Regions from separate parts of the Anaerobacillus sp. MEB173 genome, predicted to be linked through region 3. Evidence: riboswitches for the same ligand, from Rfam matches in the RefSeq annotation. Region 3 holds a riboswitch; each other region holds the start of a gene.

Region 1 (5,901 bases), 230 kb from region 3:
TTTTAAAATAAAGGATGAGGGTGAATTTATTAGCTTAGTGAATTCACCCTTTACATGATTCGCTCCATAGATGGAAAGGGCAGCTGGACGAAAGGTAATTCCAATAGGGGGAAATGATCATGCTCATAATGGAAAAAGTAGCGTCATTAACAAGACGGAATGAAACCTTTGCACTTGCGATGATTATCGAATCAAGAGGGTCGACTCCCAGTAATGTTGGAAAAATGATTGTTTACCTAGATGGTACGATTGAAGGGACTGTCGGCGGTGGACTGGCTGAATATTATGTAATAGAAGAAAGTGTGGAGGCGATCCAAAAGGGAAAATCAAAAATTGTCGAATACAAATTAAATAAAGATGCTAAGGATGGAATAAAAATGAACTGCGGCGGGACAATCCGTGTATTTATTGAGGTCTATAAATCACGACCTGAGCTCGTCATGGTCGGTGCGGGTCATGTATCCTATGCACTAAGTAAGGTCGCGGATTTTCTGGAATTTCCTTATAAGATCGTCGATGACCGCCCCGGATATTGCACGAGTGAACGTTTTCCTAATGCCTCCAACTTATTTGTTCATGAAGATATTGGCAAAGCAGTGATCGAAGCCGGCCTTAATGAAAAATCATATGTTATGATTGTTACAAAAGATAGTGATGATATTGCCTTAAAAACAGCACTCCATTATCCATGTGCCTATTTCGGAATGATTGCCAGTAAAAGAAAGGTGATTCGCATTTTTAAGAAGTTAATAAGCGAAGGTGTAGCCAAGGAACGACTCGATTTCGTGCATACGCCAATAGGGATTGACATAGGTGCAGAAACAACAGAAGAAATTGCCATCAGTATAATAGGGGAAATCATAAAAGTGAGCAGGAAAGGGCATACTGCTGTGGAACCAAGGGAGGATTCTCTCGTTTCGAGTATTCAGAGTGGCGAGGACGGGTGAAATTGATTTTGTGTAGGTACGACAATAGATAAGAGAGTTAGTTTTCATAATATAGTATTAGCCGGTGAAATTTTACAACGAGTAAAAATTTCACCGGCTTTGATTATTGTTGAATAAAAATATGAACAACTTCTGATAAAAAATGGAAGAAGACGAGTAGCAGAACATTAAATAGTCTAATAAGAAACCTCATCATGATAGGCTTTCTTACGTATCATTTGGATCTTGAATGGGATACTTACGGTCTTTTCTTTGTGGTTTAGATCGCTTCATCATCCAAAGTAAGATCACAACGATAACAAGGAGTAGAGCAATAATTACAGTTGTCCATGGGAATGTCTTAGGAGCAATTTCAACTTCTCCACGTTCTTCCATCTTTTCCTGTGTCTCTTTGACTTGCTCATTTCTAATCGAAACAGTCTGCTCATAGGTTTGAGTTTGTCCATTTACATTAAGAGTAAATGTTACGTTGTAATCATCAGGTTCTAACGTTCCTTCTGACCATCTTATCGGGTAATGAAAGGCTGTCATGGGAGCCATTTTAAATGATGGCATGTCTCCTGTAAGGGAAAATGGTTCATCTTTACTTTTTGTAACTTTATATGTTCCTGAGATATTTGACACGATAACGGGATGTGAGTTACCCATAGGGACCATAATTGCCATTTGTTCAGGAGAGTAATGTGGACTTTCAAAGGTTAATGAAGGTGTTTCTTTATAATCTGTTATATCCACTTGTACTCCAAGGTTTACGGCTCTATATTGGTCGATTAGTAGTTGGGAATCTTCTTCCTTCTTAGTCAATTCTTCTGTGCCCTGAAAAACTCGGAATTCTATACTCCCAAGTAACGTACCATTTATGTCTGGAACATTGACAGAAAACTCAACAACCTCTGAACCCAAAGGACTGAGTGTTAATTCCTTAGGGTTTTTCACAAATTTAGTAAACTGAAACTCATCATTGGTGATTGCTGTTCCTTCTAAAATAGGTTCTGTTTGATATAGAATACCTTGATTTCCACTATAAGCATTTAAACTGCGAATCGTTACGTTCAATTCTTTATCACTGTCGTTGATCACTCTTGCTTGTAACGTGACAGTCTCATTCGGATTACCTTTTAAGTGGTAATAACCTTGATTCCCAATTTGAGATTCAGGAAAAATCGGCTCTACCCGAAATTCAAAATCATTTCCTTCTGCATAAACCAAGAAAGAAGGGAATGATAAAAACATAATGGATAATAGTATCCAATGGATTTCTCGGATTTTCAATCGTACCACTCCTAAAATAAAAAAGTCCTCCTTAGTATTGGAGGACTTTCAAAAAATTAACCATTTATTAAGGAGCAGTGTTTAGAGAAACGGTTGCTTCCGTTTTGTAAGTTTTTGCATATGCATTGGCTGGAATTGTTAGTTCTACACCTAAGTTACCGAACGAAAATGATCCCATACCACCATCAATTTGAGCAGATAAAAGTTTAACTGTACTTCCTGTATCTAAAGCTGTATCTAGAGAAACAGGCGTAATTGTTGAAGTTTCTGATGACGTTGTATCCTTTTGAGCGATAGTTGGTACTGTTTTTACTTTTAGAGTGTTTGTAGCAAGTGCCTTACCATTTGTTACATAAACATTATCTACAGTGTCAAATTCTTTGAATTGTGCTAAAGTCATTGATACGTTCCATCCTGATCCAGTTCCACGAGCATCCGTAATGTCAGCAATTGTCCAGTCTGCAGATGTTGTAATTTGAGTACCGTTAAGTGTTGCAGAAAGTGGTGCAAATGTAACGCCTCCACCAGTTAAATCTCCACCTGTTACAGTAGATGTAGTAGAAGCGAATGATTGTGTGCTGAATGCAGTTGCTGCAATACCGAACGCCATAGTAGTAGCAATTACTTTTTTGAATAAAGTTTTTTTCATTTTGTTTCCTCCCACAGATTGATTGTTTGATTGATTTATAGAAAAGAACTTGTTTTTCTCCATTAAAAAATCCCTCCAAAACAAATTTTGATTTGAATCGGAAGAATATTGAATTTCAACTCGTATTGTGAGTATCATTCTCCATTCTTCAGCGGCCCAGCCACCATAGTGAAATTCACCTTAGGTCTGTAACTTTGCGCCCCAATCTTTAAACTGGTTTGCCTTTAATAAAGAAATGAGAACGATTTTTGACTCTCTGTATCTATGTCGAATTTTGTCGTCCGTCACTCTCTGAAACTAATATTACTCTGTAAATCAAAAAAAGGATATACATCAAATTATTCCAGTGTAACATTCAGAAAAATAGAGTTAAGAAATGGACTCTTTATTTGATGAAGCTACTTTAAAGGTTATACTCGTTGATGATTAGTAAAGATAATTCAACAAGTAACAGGCACTTTTTTGAATCTTTTTCTCTATTCTTATCATAATAAAAAGATAAGATGATTGAGGGAGGAAAGTATGATGGATTCAAAAGTGTATGATTTAATCGGAATTGGAATTGGACCTTTTAATTTAAGTCTTGCAGCATTGCTTGATGATCATTCAGAGGTTCAATCACTCTTCTTTGATCAAAAACCTCAATTTAATTGGCATCCAGGGATGTTAATTGTCGGGACAAGACTTCAAGTTCCATTTATGGCTGATTTAGTAACATTAGCTGATCCAACGAATCAGTATAGCTTTTTAAATTATTTATCCGAAAAAAATCGAATGTATCCGTTTTACTTTTTACAGCGTTTAGATATCCCGAGAAGAGAATATAACGATTATTGCCAATGGGCTGCCGCCAAGTTGTATAATTGTTGTTTTGGTAAAAGAGTAACTGAACTTGAGTACATAGAAGATAAAGAAGTTTTTAGCGTAATAGTCGAAGATATTGAAAAATCTGAGGAAAAAGAATATAGATGCAAGAGCCTCGTGTTGGGTACAGGAAGCACACCGGTTATACCAAAATCATTTCAAGTTGATTCTGAAAAGAATGTTTTTCATACCTCTAAATTTTTACAGTATAAAGAAAGTTGTCGAAATGCGAAATCCATCACAATTATTGGGTCCGGTCAAAGTGCTGCAGAGGTATTCCGTGAATTATTAAAGGAAAGAATGGAGCACCAATACCAATTAACGTGGATTACTCGGTCAAGAAGCTTTTTGTCAATGGAAGAGTCAAAGCTGAGTGTTGAGCAATTTTCTCCTGACTATGTGAATTATTTCTATAAGTTTCCTCAGGAACAAAAAGATAAAATTTTTGCATCACAAGATTTATTATACAAAGGAATTAGTTCACATACGATTACCGATATTTATAATTTACTATATGAACATTCCGTTTCAGGGGAGGACATGAATGTAAAACTTCAGGTTTTAACGGAAGTTAATGGAATAAAAGAAAAGAATGGAAAATGTGAAGTTTTCTGCACACAGTGGCAGCAAAATAAAGATTTTACCCACGAAAGTGAAGTTGTCATTGTGGGTACAGGCTACCGTCCGATTGTTCCGGAATTTATAAAAAAGAACTTAGGGGAATACATGTTTTGGGATGAACAAGGTAGATATGAAGTAGAAAAGGATTATCGTTTACGTTTAAAAATCCCAAATCAGATTTATGTTCACAGCGGAATTTCACATTCTCATGGGGTTGGATCAACAAATTTAGGACTTGCTGTACATCGAAATAAGATTATCATTAATGATTTATTAGGAAAAGAGATTTTTCCGATCTATGATAAATATGTATTTCAAAATTTTGATGCGGATAAATTTTAGAACTATTTACTGCACAGTAAAATTCTCCAATTCTAGGTGATTTTGTGAAAAGGTTTACTTCAGCTAAACATGAACTAATATTCTTAAGAGCAATATAAAAACCATCTTTATTATTAATAATAGTCAGGCTGCCGAGAATGTCTCGGCAGCCTGTTTAATTTAATTTTTAAATAAGGATTAAAATTTAAAGTTACTTTAGAATATAATTGTCAATAGTTACTGTTACCTTAAATTAATAGTAAAGGGGAATGTAAATTGAAGGTTACTAGAATTTTGTTATACGTTTTTGTATTGGTTAATATTGTTGGTTTAATCTATTGGATTATTACTATGTTATAAGACCTTTTTAATTTAAAGTACTATTCACTACTTAAGAATTACTAAAAATTTTTTCTTTATTTGAAGTCATGGAGATAATTTTTTCTTTTTCGTTTCTATTGATGGTCAAAAGAGTATCTAAATTAAAATACTTATCAAGACTTAAGTGATATACATCTGATTTGAAAATAATTAATGAAAATGCATTTGTATAAAGAATAAGACTAATTACATTCATATTTCCAGAAAGGATAAAGTTAATGTGCATAAAGATACAAGCAAGGATAGAAGGTATAGTAAGTAAACCTGATATAAGAAATATCCCAAGTATGATTTGTGCAATTGGAATAACGTAGTTTAAAATCAGCACATGTTCTAAAGCTATATTCTCTATGAAAGTTTTATAAAAGATTGGGACATTGGAATTTTGTAATGAATTTATCAGATAATCATTTAAAAATATACCTGGTTCTTTAAACCATAATTTTTCTGTAATTTTGGTTACTCCTGCCAGTAACCAACCTGTTCCAAAAAGAACACGCATTAAAACAATAAGATACGGAAAAAACTTTACATTTTTTATTACTTTCATTTTAATATTCATCCTCCTAATTTTTTTGCCTAAAGGAATTTATTTTTCCTTAAGGCAAAATTTTGATCAAAAAAATTTACTAAAACTTTTATATTTATTGTCTTAAAGGCATCATATGCCTTAATGGTTAAAAAGTTTCCTTTGTCCATAAAAGTTTACCATGGGAAACAATCCGTTGTAAATAAATATATACAACGGATTGACTTGATGAAATGTGCAACAAATGTATTCATTTTCAGGTGACTTTTTGAAGGAGTGTACTTAAGTTAATGCCCTTTAATTCAATAAGAATGTTT
Region 2 (5,901 bases), on a different contig from region 3:
AATAAAAGGATTCATAATGAATAACCGTCCAGTGTCTGAAATTCGTCATTATGCGCTTAAATCAGGAACCATTTTCTTAATTGATGACGGACTGTTAAAAGTAAAACAAGGGTTGACAACGACCGAAGAGGTTCTGAGAGTAACATTGAGTGATTAGGAGGGGAGATAATGAAAGAAAGAATTGAAGATTTGCTTCGCGTTGCCTTTGAAGCAAAAGCTTCCGACTTGCATATTACAGTAGGCGCCCCGCCAATTCTTCGACTGAACGGCAGTTTGAAGCAATATGGAAAGGATGTCTTGACTGCTGAAGAAACGGAAACAATGGCAAAAGCACTTGTTCCGAGTCACCAATGGGAGAGCTTCCTTAATAAGGGCGAGCTAGATTTTTCATACGGCCTTCCTGGAGTTTCAAGATTTCGGATGAATGTTTACCGCCAGCGCTCTCATATTTGTATTGTTGCTCGTGTTATTTCCGCAACCGTACCGAGTCTGGATGATTTACAAATGCCCCCAATATTAAAAGCAATTGCTGAAAAGCCGCAGGGCCTTTTTTTAGTAACGGGACCAACCGGATCTGGGAAATCAACGACACTTGCAGCAATGATTGATTATATTAACAGGAAACAATCGAAGCACATTATTACTCTTGAAGATCCAATTGAGTATTTACATAAGCATCGATTTAGTATTATTAATCAGCGTGAAGTCGGCTTTGATACGTTAAATTTTGCCAATGGATTACGGGCAGCATTACGACAAGACCCTGATATCATTTTAGTTGGGGAGATGCGTGATTTAGAAACGATTTCAACGGCAATAACGGCAGCGGAAACAGGACATTTAGTGTTGGCAACGCTTCATACGAGCAGTGCACCGCAAACGATTGATCGTATTATTGACGTGTTTCCATCGCATCAGCAGCCGCAAATCCGGATTCAGCTTGCAAGTGTTCTTGTTGGTATACTTTCACAGCGACTGTTCCCACTCTCAAATGGGAAAGGGCGAGTGGCAGCAACGGAAATTTTAGTGAACCAGTCTGCGGTTGCGAACTTAATTCGAAATGAAAAGAATCATCAAATTAAAAGTGTGATGCAAACAAGCAGAGCGAGTGGGATGCAGACGATAGAAATGTCGATCAAAGAACTGGTTGATCAACAGAAAATATCCAGAGAAGTTGCCGAAAGTTTCCTCGGTGAAGGAGTGGCGTACTAGTGTCGTATTACAGTTATCTCGGCAAAGACCGACTTGGACGAAAAAAGAAAGGGACGATTGAAGCCGAATCAAGGTACCGGGCGTTTCAGCAGTTAAAGGAAAAGGGAATCCTGGCGATTGAAGTTGTTGAAACAAAACCAAGCATCTGGAAGCAGGACATTTCCATTGGCGGCAACAGTGTGAAGCATCAGGACTTTGTTATTTATTGCCGTCAATTTGCAACGCTCATTCGTGCCGGCGTGACCGTGATCGATTCAACTCGAATTCTTGCCAAACAGACAAGCAGCAATTTGCTGAAAAAAGTGTTAACAGAGGTTGAAGAAGACTTACAAAAGGGAACATCGATTTCTGCAGCGATTGAAAAACACCCAAAAGTCTTTCCGCCGATGTTTATCAATATGGTTCATGCGGGCGAAGTCAGTGGAAATCTCGATGATACATTAGACCGATTAGCCACTTATTTTGAAAAACAGTATCAGCTAAGAAAAAAAGTCCAATCAGCACTTAGTTATCCGATTGTAATCGGGATTGTCACCGTGTTTGTCGTTATGTTTCTGCTCGGACAAGTAATTCCGCAATTTGTCGATATGTTTGCGAGCTTTGATGCCGAATTACCGTGGATTACACAGTTAGTCATGAGTCTCAGTGATTGGGTGCAACGGTTTTGGTGGATCTTATTAATAATCATTATTGCACTTTTTGTAGTTTTTCGTATATTATATAAAGATGAGCAGTTCAAAATGCTTACGACTTATGGTCTGCTTAAAATGCCGTTATTCGGTAAACTTATGCAGCGGTCCGCACTCGCCCGGATGACAAGAACGTTATCATCATTATTCTCAAGCTCAGTTCCGATCTTACAAGCATTAACAATTGTGACAAAAGTCGTAGATAATCCAGTCATCGGTAAAGTATTGCTAGAAGCACGAGACAGTTTAGAGAAAGGGAATTCATTGACCGTTCCCCTTGAAAAAAGCTGGGTCTTTCCACCTCTAGTTACGCAAATGATCTCAATTGGCGAAGAGACAGGCTCACTCGACTTAATGCTTGAGAAGGTCGCTGACTTTTATGAAGCTGAGGTTGAAGCAACTGTTGATGCGCTAAAGTCACTTATTGAACCATTAATGATCGTTGTCTTAGCGGCAGTTGTTGGGGTAATTGTGTTAGCCATCATGGTACCAATGTTTGAAATTTTCAACTCGATTTAAAAGCAGATGTCACTAATATTTCACTATTATTTCCTAGGTAAATTGGTATAATTTTAGTGAAGACAGGAAACGACAATTAGATTATGATATTAGAGGAATGTGATGAGTCATTATCTGTATGTGGGCACTTGGATGATGAGGAGCAAGTAGTGCAACCGGCCATTTTTTATGTTGATGTATGCAATGTAAAAAAGGCTTTTTTAATTTTGTACTTTGGAAATAGTAATACGTAAAGAATCAACACTTTACTTTATTTATATCTTTTTATCATTTTAAGAAAAAAGTAAAACAAGGGAGGAATAATAAATGATAAAGAAAATGAAGTTAATGAAAGACCAGCGAGGATTAACACTAATCGAGCTTTTAGCAGTAGTTGTTATTTTAGGGATTATTGCAGCGATTGCGGTGCCTAGTATTGGCGGTATAATTGAGAACTCAAAACAAAATGCGGCGGTTGCTAATGGGGAGATGCTTGCTAGTGCAGCTAGATTATATGCTTCAGCAGGTGGGAATACTACTACCATTGATAAAACTGAGCTAAAAACATACTTAGAAAGCGGTATTAATGACCCGTGGACAAAAACAGCGGTTGCTGATGATAACTGGACTGTTACTTTTACAAATAATGTACCAACCATTTCAATAACCTATTCAAAAGGGAGTGTTGCTGGTGCTGCGGGAAATGTTACTTATACAGGACCTACAACTTAAAGGACTGATCCCATGACAACATTCCTTTATCTCTATCTTTTTGCCCTAGGCTTAGTCCTAGGCTCTTTTTTTAATGTAGTTGGGATTCGGGTGGCGGATGGGGAGTCGATTGTGACTCCTCGCTCCCATTGCCCGACATGTGAGCGGACGCTGAATTGGTACGAGCTTATTCCAGTCTTATCATACATACTACAAGGCGGCAAGTGCAGAGGCTGCCGCATATCGATTTCAATTAAATACCCTTTTTTTGAATTGCTGACGGCAGTTCTTTTTGTGTTTTCATTTTATATTATCGGTTTTGGGAAAGATTTAATTTTAGCACTATGTCTAGTTTCATTGCTTGTTATTATTTCCATCTCTGATTTTCATAGGATGTTAATTCCGAATAAAATCTTGCTGTTTTTCTTTTTGCTTTTTATTCCTATTCAGTTCATTGTTCCTCATCAGCCGTGGTGGGACGGGATTGTCGGCTTTTTTGTCGGTGGTATTCTCCTGTTTCTCATAGCCCTGGCTAGCAGGGGCGGTATGGGAGGAGGCGACATTAAACTCTTTGCACTGCTCGGCTTTATTCTGGGGATCAAAGGTGTACTGTTAGCGTTCTTTTTTTCGACATTGTTTGGAGCGGTCTTTGGTAGTATGCTAATGTTAGTAGGAAAGGTAAAACGAGGCAAACCGATGCCCTTTGGCCCCTACATCGCCCTAGGCACCCTAACCGCCTACTACTACGGCGAACAACTATGGAATTGGTACATACAACTAATCTAATTTAGAATTGAGAATGTAGAATTTAGAATTAGCCTGAGCATTTTCAAAGTAGCGTCTTTGAGAGACTTTCAACAATTCTAAATTCTAAATTCTACATTATAAATTAACAATTGGAGTGACATGCGTTGTCTTTATTTTCTTTTAAACCTAATAAGAAGATTGTGAGCTTGGCGTTGAATGATTATGTAATTCGGATGGTTGAAAATCATACGCATACTATAGCTGGTGTGAAGCGATGGAAGGAAAAGCGTTTACCTGATGGTGTGATTGTGAATGGCAAAATTGTTGATGATGCTGCATTAGTACAATTTCTAAAGGAATGTGTCATTGAATGGGGGATAAAAAAGCGGCCGATTTTATTTTACGTACCTGATTCAACGGTGATCATGCGGAAGGTTGAGATCCCAACCAATATTCCTGAGGAAGAAATCAACGGCCATTTTATGCTTGAGCTGGGGACTTCACTGCATTTACCGTTTCAAAATCCAATTCTTGATGTGTATCCGTTTCCTCTAGAGGAAGGGAAGAGGACACGAGCGGGTGTGTTATTTGCGGCACCAGAGGATGAGGTGCTGAAATATAGTGATGTGTTAGAGGAAGCAAAGCTGGAACCTGTTGCTGCTGATATTTCGGCTTTAGGACTTTATCGCTACTTTTACGAGAGTGATCTTGCAATGCGCGGGCAAAATTATTTATTTGCTCAATTTGATATACATACGGTGTCAATTAGCATCTTTTCAAATCATTGTCCGGAGTTTCTTCGCTTTGAAGCCTTGACAACGGAGGATAATGATCATTGGACAAGTCAGCAAACGATCGAAGGTGAGCTGCGCTGGAAATACAATGGTGATATGGAGACGATGTGGGGACAAATTCATGACCAACATCTTGAAATTGAACGGATGTTGAACTTCTATAAATTTTCGATGCATCAAGGTAATAAAGAAGTTAATCAAGTCATCATTACAGGTGATCATCCGTATTTGGAGGATATTCAACAGCGTCTTGATGGGATCATCGGTATACCTGTGTCCATTTTGCCAAAGCATGATGATTTGCACGTTAGCCGGCCATTTATTCCTGTTGTAGGGCTGTCCTTGAAAGAGGTGAACTAGTTGTTAGTAGATATTAACCTATTGCCGAAAAGGCTTAGAACAAGCTCTTTTCTTATTGTTTTATTAGGAGTATTCGTTTTAATTTGGCTTTTAATGCTTACTGTCTTTATGTTTGTTTATTTTGATTTGCGTGGTGATATCGAAGCGGCCGAAGTGAGGAAGGCACAGCTCATAGAACAACGGCTGGAGCTTGAACAACAGCAAGCATCTACAGTGGGCCGCCATAACGTGACCTTACAGGAAGCTGTTGAACATATCGAAAAACTTACAGTTCCTACGACGATTTTAATTGATGATTTAATGAACTGTTTACCTGATCATGCTTATTTAAGTACGTTTAGCTATAACAATGGACTGGCAGCTATTCAAACGCAATTCGAAACGTTAGAGGATATATCGCTTTATGTGACACAATTAACGGAATCACCGTTTCTTGTTGATGTAAAGGTGAATACAATTACATCATTTGAGTTTGATTGGGAAGATGAAGGGAATCATTCTGTTATTCCTCGTTATGATGTGAATTTTACGCTTGAAGTAGACCGCGGAGAGCTTGTAAAGGGGTTGAAGCAGAATGAACGAATGGATTAGTGAAAGAAGAACAATTGTCATCGTTGGATTAGCTGTCCTTTTTCTCATTTTGGCTATGTTTTATTATTTCCTGCTTCAACCTGCACGAGAACAGTTGAAGCAGGAGGAACAGGCAATTGCTTTTGAGCAGCAATTGATCGATGCGCTAGAAAAAAGAGGAGATCGTGATGTACAGCCGGAGGAAAATACGGCAATGCTTGAGAGGAGAGTTCCACTTCACCGTGCTGTTGATCAATACTTGCTTTCTCTTCAAGCCGTTGAGGCGGTATCAGGAACAACAATAAATTCTGTTTCGTTCA
Region 3 (5,901 bases):
CAGATGAACGTTATTTAGACCTCCCCCTAGAAGATGTCATTGGGGATCGATTTGGTCGCTATAGTAAATACATTATTCAAGACCGTGCCTTGCCTGATGCAAGAGACGGCTTAAAGCCAGTACAACGCCGTATTTTATATGCGATGTACAAAGATGGGAATACGGCCGATAAGCCGTTCCGTAAATCAGCAAAAACAGTTGGTAATGTCATTGGTAACTATCACCCGCACGGTGACTCCTCGGTGTATGAAGCAATGGTTCGAATGAGTCAGGATTGGAAATTGCGCAATCTACTGATTGAAATGCATGGTAACAATGGTTCAATTGACGGTGATCCACCTGCAGCAATGCGTTATACAGAAGCAAGGTTGTCCGCGATTTCGTCTGAGCTTTTACGTGATATTGAGAAGGAAACCGTCGATTTTATCCCGAACTTTGATGATTCACTCGAAGAGCCGGTTGTCTTACCAGCAATGTATCCAAATTTGCTTGTCAATGGTTCAACTGGGATTTCAGCCGGATATGCAACGGATATTCCACCGCATCATTTAGGTGAAGTTATTGATGGTGTCATCTTGCAAATGGAAAACCCATCTGTTTCATTAGATGAGTTGATGAAAATTGTAAAAGGGCCAGATTTTCCAACTGGAGGAACGATTCAAGGGAAGGATGGCATCCGTAAAGCATACGAAACAGGTAAGGGAAAAGTTGTTGTTCGCGGGAAAACAGAAATTGAAACGGTTAAAGGTGGAAAACAGCAAATTGTCATCACTGAAATTCCTTATGAAATTGTTAAAGCGAACCTCGTAAAGAAAATGGATGAGCTTCGTTTGGATAAAAAAGTTGACGGGATTGCTGAAGTACGTGATGAAACAGACAGAACAGGACTTCGAATTGTCGTTGAATTACGAAAAGATGCCGATGCGAATGGCATTTTAAACTATTTATATAAAAATACAGATTTACAGATTTCATATAACTTTAATATGGTGGCGATCTACAACAAAACACCACAGCTAATGGGCCTAAAAAAGCTGCTGCAAGCATACATTGACCATCAGAAGGACGTTGTAACAAAGCGTTCTAAGTATGAATTGCGCAAAGCTGAGGAGCGTCAGCATGTAGTTGAAGGTCTCATCAAAGCGATTTCAATTCTTGATGAAGTGATCGAAACGATTCGCGCCTCCAAGGATAAGCGTGATGCAAAGGATAACTTAATCGCCCGTTTTGGCTTTACTGAGGCTCAATCAGAAGCGATTGTGACATTACAGCTATATCGCCTTACGAATACCGATGTGACTACACTTGAAAAAGAGGCTGATGAACTCGATAAGAAGATCAAGCAACTTCAAGAAATTTTAGGCAGTGAAAAGAAATTAATTTCTGTTATTAAGAAAGAGCTGCTTAAAAATAAAAAGCAGTTTGTTGATGAGCGTAGAACTGTGATCGAGGATGAGATTGAGGAAATTAAGATCAACTTGGAAGTAATGGTTCCTCAAGAAGACACGGTGGTAACAGTCACGAAGGACGGCTATGTAAAACGGACGAGCCCGCGCTCATATGCCGCCTCAAACGGGGAAAGTCCCGGAATGAAAGAGACGGACAGGCTGCTTGCTCACTTTGACATGAGTACAACCGATACGCTGTTACTGTTTACGAAAAAGGGAAATTACTTGTATATTCCAGTCCATCAGCTTCCGGATATACGCTGGAAGGATAGCGGTCAGCATGTCGCAAATATTGTCACGATGGAACGTGATGATCAAATTATTCAAGCCATTCCAATTCAAGAATTTAATGGCGGTTATTTCCTTCTGTTCATAACGAAAAAAGGAATGATTAAAAAGTCAGAGCTGACGTTATATAAAGCACAACGAACTTCAAGGGCACTAATGGCATTAAAATTAAAAGAAGAGGATGATGAAGTCGTTGATGTCTTTTTAACCGATGGAACAAATGATGTTTTCCTTGTTACTCATTTTGGCTACGGACTCTGGTACAGTGAAGAGGAAGTCAGCATTGTCGGTCAACGTGCTTCAGGTGTAAAAGGGATTAATTTAAAAGAAGATGATTTAGTTGTGAACGGCAAAGTGATTGCGACTGATCAGTATGCTGAATTATTCGTTGTCACACAACGGGGTGCGATGAAGAAGATGAAATTAAGTGAGTTTGAGAAGACGTCACGTGCAAAGCGCGGTCTAATCATGCTCCGGGAATTAAAGCGAAATCCACATCGTATTGTTGCTTTTGAAGTAATAACTGAAGGGGACGAACAAATGTTCATACAAGCTGAAAAAGGTCATATTGAAGTCATAGATTCACAGCAATTAAACCCAACCGACCGATACAGTAATGGTTCATTTGTTCTTGATGAAAATCAAGTCGGACTGGTTGTTGATGTATGGAAAGAAATTGTACCGGAAAAAGAATAGTAAGGTGAAAATAACTATCAAACGGAGCTACCTCTGTTTGATAGTTATTTTTTGTTCGGGGTAATGTTCTGGTGCTTTTCTGCTAAAGCTCAATTCTGTCTCCTTTTTGAATGGAATATTTTGAAATGGTACCAGCCGGTAACTCGATTGCTGCTTTTGCATTTTTTACCGGAAAAATTGCTGTCCATGGTTTTACATGTTCCTTAACAAAAACAATTTCATTATTGGCATTTATAAATACAACATCGATCGAGAAAAACATAAAAAACATATGAATCGAATTACATGGGGAAAGTATTATTCCTTCATTAACAATCGGCTTAAAACGAAACATTAACCCTTTTGTTCTTTGAAAAAATGTATCATAATTTGAAATTGTTATTGGAATATTATGTATTTGATTCCCTGAAATTAATTTCATTTCCTCACGACCTTTTACTCTATCTCATAATTAATAGTAACAAACATTAAAAAAACGTAGATATAACGGACTTATTTTATTAAGATTGAGCGTATTATATGTAAAATAAACGATTTAATATAGGTGTATTTTTTGGTAATAGAGGAATAATGTTGCTATTGTACAATATTAATTCGGGTGATAATATTAGTTCATAAGCAATGACACACTTCGACAACAACAAACAGGAAGCTTGTTGTTGCTTTTTATAAAATTATGATAAGGGCAAACCAAGGGAAATCTTGGGACGCAAAACTAGAGGGGCTTCATCGAAAAGCGATATGCCAGCCAGTTGCCGAAAATAGTGATCACCAGATACTATTCTTCGGGGAGTAGTATTTTTTTATGACAAAAACCAAACATTTTGAAAGGTGGTCACACGCAATGATGAACGCAGTAAAACGATTTGTAAAAGAAGAAGAAGGACAAGGAATGACAGAGTACGGCTTAATTTTAGGAGTAATTGCAGTTGGAGCAATTGCAGCATTCGTTGCCTTTGGAGATGCATTAAAAACTAAGGTTGAAGCGTTAAAAGACTCTATCTTAAATTAATAGATAAATAAAAAATGATAAAGGCAAACCAAGGGAAACCTTGAGACGCAAAACTAGAGGGGCTTCATCAAAAACGATATGCCAGCCAGTTGCCGGAAATAGTGATCACATTGATACTATCTTCGGGGGTAGTATTTTTTTATGACATTATATTAAAATAATTTTATATTCTGAAGGGTGGTCACACGCAATGATGAACGCAGTAAAACGATTTGTAAAAGAAGAAGAAGGACAAGGAATGACAGAGTACGGCTTAATTTTAGGAGTAATTGCAGTTGGAGCAATTGCAGCATTTGTTGCCTTTGGTGATACTTTAAAAACAAAGGTTGAGGCACTTAAAGAGTCTGTTCTGAAATAAGGGTCATTACTTATTACTAAATTCCTAACAACTATTATATGTTAATTCTAAAAATCCTACTTTATCTACAGCAGAAAGTAGGATTTTTTTCGAGGTGATCTTTCATGACAATTGCAATCCTCTTTATCATTTTAGCTATTTCATTCTTTACTGACTTGAAAAACAGAAAAATTTTCAATGTTGTTACATTTCCTGCTATCTTGTTAGGTTTTATTATTAACACTGCAACACTCGGCTGGGAAGGGTTTTTATTTAGTTTATTTGGCTTCTTAATGGGATTTGGGTTATTAGTGATCCCTTATGTGTTAGGAGGAATGGCCGCAGGTGATGTCAAGCTACTTATGGCAATTGGTGCATTACAAGGAACAGGTTTTGTTTTCGGTTCCTTTATCTATATTACAATCATTGGCGGAATGATTGCCTTCGTCATTTTACTTAAGCAAAAAGAGCTAATAAATACGTTAAAGCGAATTTTCTTTTCAGCTCAACTTAGATCACTGGACAGTTTGAATAAAAATGAATACCATCATGCTTTTCCCTACGGCGTGGCGATCGTTTTAGGTACAGTTTGCTACACGGGAGTGAATGTATTTTGATTAGATCACAAAAAGGTCAAGCAACTGTTGAATTAGCTTTATCATTAACGATACTCTTATTTTTATTGTTTGGAATTATTGACTTCGGTCGTATATTCCATTCTTATCTTACTCTTGAGCATGCAGGACGGGAAGCTGCCAGAGTAGCGAGTGTTGGTGGAACGGATGCACAAATTCATGAAAGGATAAGTGCAGCTGCTCCAACCTTAACATCAAGTGCAATGAACGTTTCAATCTCACCTTCAAAGGGAAGTCGATCGCGTGGCACATATGTCACCGTTCATTTGTCTTATCCAGTAACATTCTCCATTCCATTGTTTAAAGAAATATTACCTGAAACCGTAGTGCTGCAATCGAAAACGGTAATGAGGATTGAATGATGCTGAATAACTTTCTAAAAAAAGAAGATGGTGCTGTTATTGTTTTAGTGGCATTTAGTATGTCAATTTTTATCGGGTTTATGGCTTTAGTCCTTGATGCGGGTTCCCTTTACCTTGAAAAAAACAGACTCCAAAAAATCGTTGATGCGGCGGCATTAGCGGGTGCGCAGGAGCTTCCGAGTTTTCATGCCAAAGCACAAGGAGAAGTCAATAAAACGATACAATTTAATCAAGGTGATTTGAGTCATTTTTCAACAAGGATTCAAAATACATCCATTGAGGTCACCGCAAATAAACAAGCAACAATGCACTTTGCGACTGTACTCGGAATTAGTGAACCAACCATCCAAGCAAGGGCGAGAGTTGACTTACTCCCAATCCAATCTGGAATAGGAGCGATTCCTTTAGGCGTTCAACCAACTCATAATTTAGCTTTTGGTGTTAGTCAAACGTTAAAGGTCAGTGATTCGGCTAGTGGGAACTTTGGGGCAATCGCCTTAACAGGTCCCGGTGCCAAAAACTACACGACGGATTTAATGAATGGGTATGGATTTGAGTTAAAGGTAGGGTCAACCTTAAGTACGGAAACCGGAAACCTTGCCGGGCCGACGAGGGATGGGATACAACCGAGGATATCAGCTTGTCCCAATGCTACCTATTTAAATTACCCACCAGGCTGTGCTCGTGTTGTGCTCGTCCCAATTTATGAGCCGGTTCAATTGGATCAAAATCAAATAAAACAAGTTCGTGTTGTTGGTTTTGCTTCATTTTTTATCGAAAGTGTCTCTTCAACAAACCAAGGTGCAGAAGTTGTAGGACGGTTTATACAGGTTGCTCAATCAGGTGAATCTTCTCCAAATCAATCCAATTTCGGAACATATGGATATAAACTTACACAGTAAATAGGTGATGAACGTGAATATGAAAAAACTTTGGATGCTGGCTATCACATTTGGCATGGTGATGTCCATTTTGATCTATCTAGTAGCCTCCCAAGATGAAACAAATGAACAGTCAGTAATGGCAGCCCAGGAAGTAGTAGAGGAAACAAGTCCTGAGGAGGACCCAGTGGATGCCTTTGAAATTGAAGCAGGAAAAAGAGCGATGTCGATTGCAGTAAATT

Evidence for each region. Region 3 has a riboswitch for cyclic di-GMP ahead of ACJ2A9_RS01495 (Flp family type IVb pilin). Riboswitches for the same ligand answer to the same signal wherever they lie in the genome.
Region 1: linked by a shared signal. The riboswitch ahead of ACJ2A9_RS00320 (WxL domain-containing protein) and the one ahead of ACJ2A9_RS01495 (Flp family type IVb pilin) in region 3 are both predicted to bind cyclic di-GMP.
Region 2: linked by a shared signal. The riboswitch ahead of ACJ2A9_RS12525 (type II secretion system protein) and the one ahead of ACJ2A9_RS01495 (Flp family type IVb pilin) in region 3 are both predicted to bind cyclic di-GMP.

Annotation. Positions count from the first base shown of each region.
Region 1 covers NZ_JBJMAU010000001.1:72,442-78,342, forward strand. The annotation lists gene ACJ2A9_RS00305 (FAD binding domain-containing protein) at 1-11, shown strand, start outside; gene ACJ2A9_RS00310 (XdhC family protein) at 120-947, shown strand; gene ACJ2A9_RS00315 (WxL protein peptidoglycan domain-containing protein) at 1,155-2,219, opposite strand; gene ACJ2A9_RS00320 (WxL domain-containing protein) at 2,287-2,868, opposite strand; cyclic di-GMP riboswitch class I at 3,016-3,101, opposite strand; gene ACJ2A9_RS00325 (lysine N(6)-hydroxylase/L-ornithine N(5)-oxygenase family protein) at 3,394-4,695, shown strand; gene ACJ2A9_RS00330 (hypothetical protein) at 5,066-5,605, opposite strand.
Region 2 covers NZ_JBJMAU010000005.1:136,642-142,542, reverse strand. The annotation lists gene ACJ2A9_RS12540 (GspE/PulE family protein) at 1-157, shown strand, start outside; gene ACJ2A9_RS12535 (type IV pilus twitching motility protein PilT) at 169-1,212, shown strand; gene ACJ2A9_RS12530 (type II secretion system F family protein) at 1,212-2,420, shown strand; cyclic di-GMP riboswitch class II at 2,507-2,590, shown strand; gene ACJ2A9_RS12525 (type II secretion system protein) at 2,727-3,131, shown strand; gene ACJ2A9_RS12520 (prepilin peptidase) at 3,144-3,896, shown strand; gene pilM (type IV pilus biogenesis protein PilM) at 4,022-5,011, shown strand; gene ACJ2A9_RS12510 (PilN domain-containing protein) at 5,012-5,602, shown strand; gene ACJ2A9_RS12505 (hypothetical protein) at 5,586-5,901, shown strand, end outside.
Region 3 covers NZ_JBJMAU010000001.1:300,768-306,668, reverse strand. The annotation lists gene parC (DNA topoisomerase IV subunit A) at 1-2,432, shown strand, start outside; gene ACJ2A9_RS01505 (DUF192 domain-containing protein) at 2,515-2,853, opposite strand; cyclic di-GMP riboswitch class I at 3,107-3,192, shown strand; gene ACJ2A9_RS01500 (Flp family type IVb pilin) at 3,277-3,444, shown strand; cyclic di-GMP riboswitch class I at 3,457-3,541, shown strand; gene ACJ2A9_RS01495 (Flp family type IVb pilin) at 3,635-3,802, shown strand; gene ACJ2A9_RS01490 (A24 family peptidase) at 3,907-4,398, shown strand; gene ACJ2A9_RS01485 (TadE/TadG family type IV pilus assembly protein) at 4,395-4,778, shown strand; gene ACJ2A9_RS01480 (pilus assembly protein TadG-related protein) at 4,778-5,680, shown strand; gene cpaB (Flp pilus assembly protein CpaB) at 5,700-5,901, shown strand, end outside.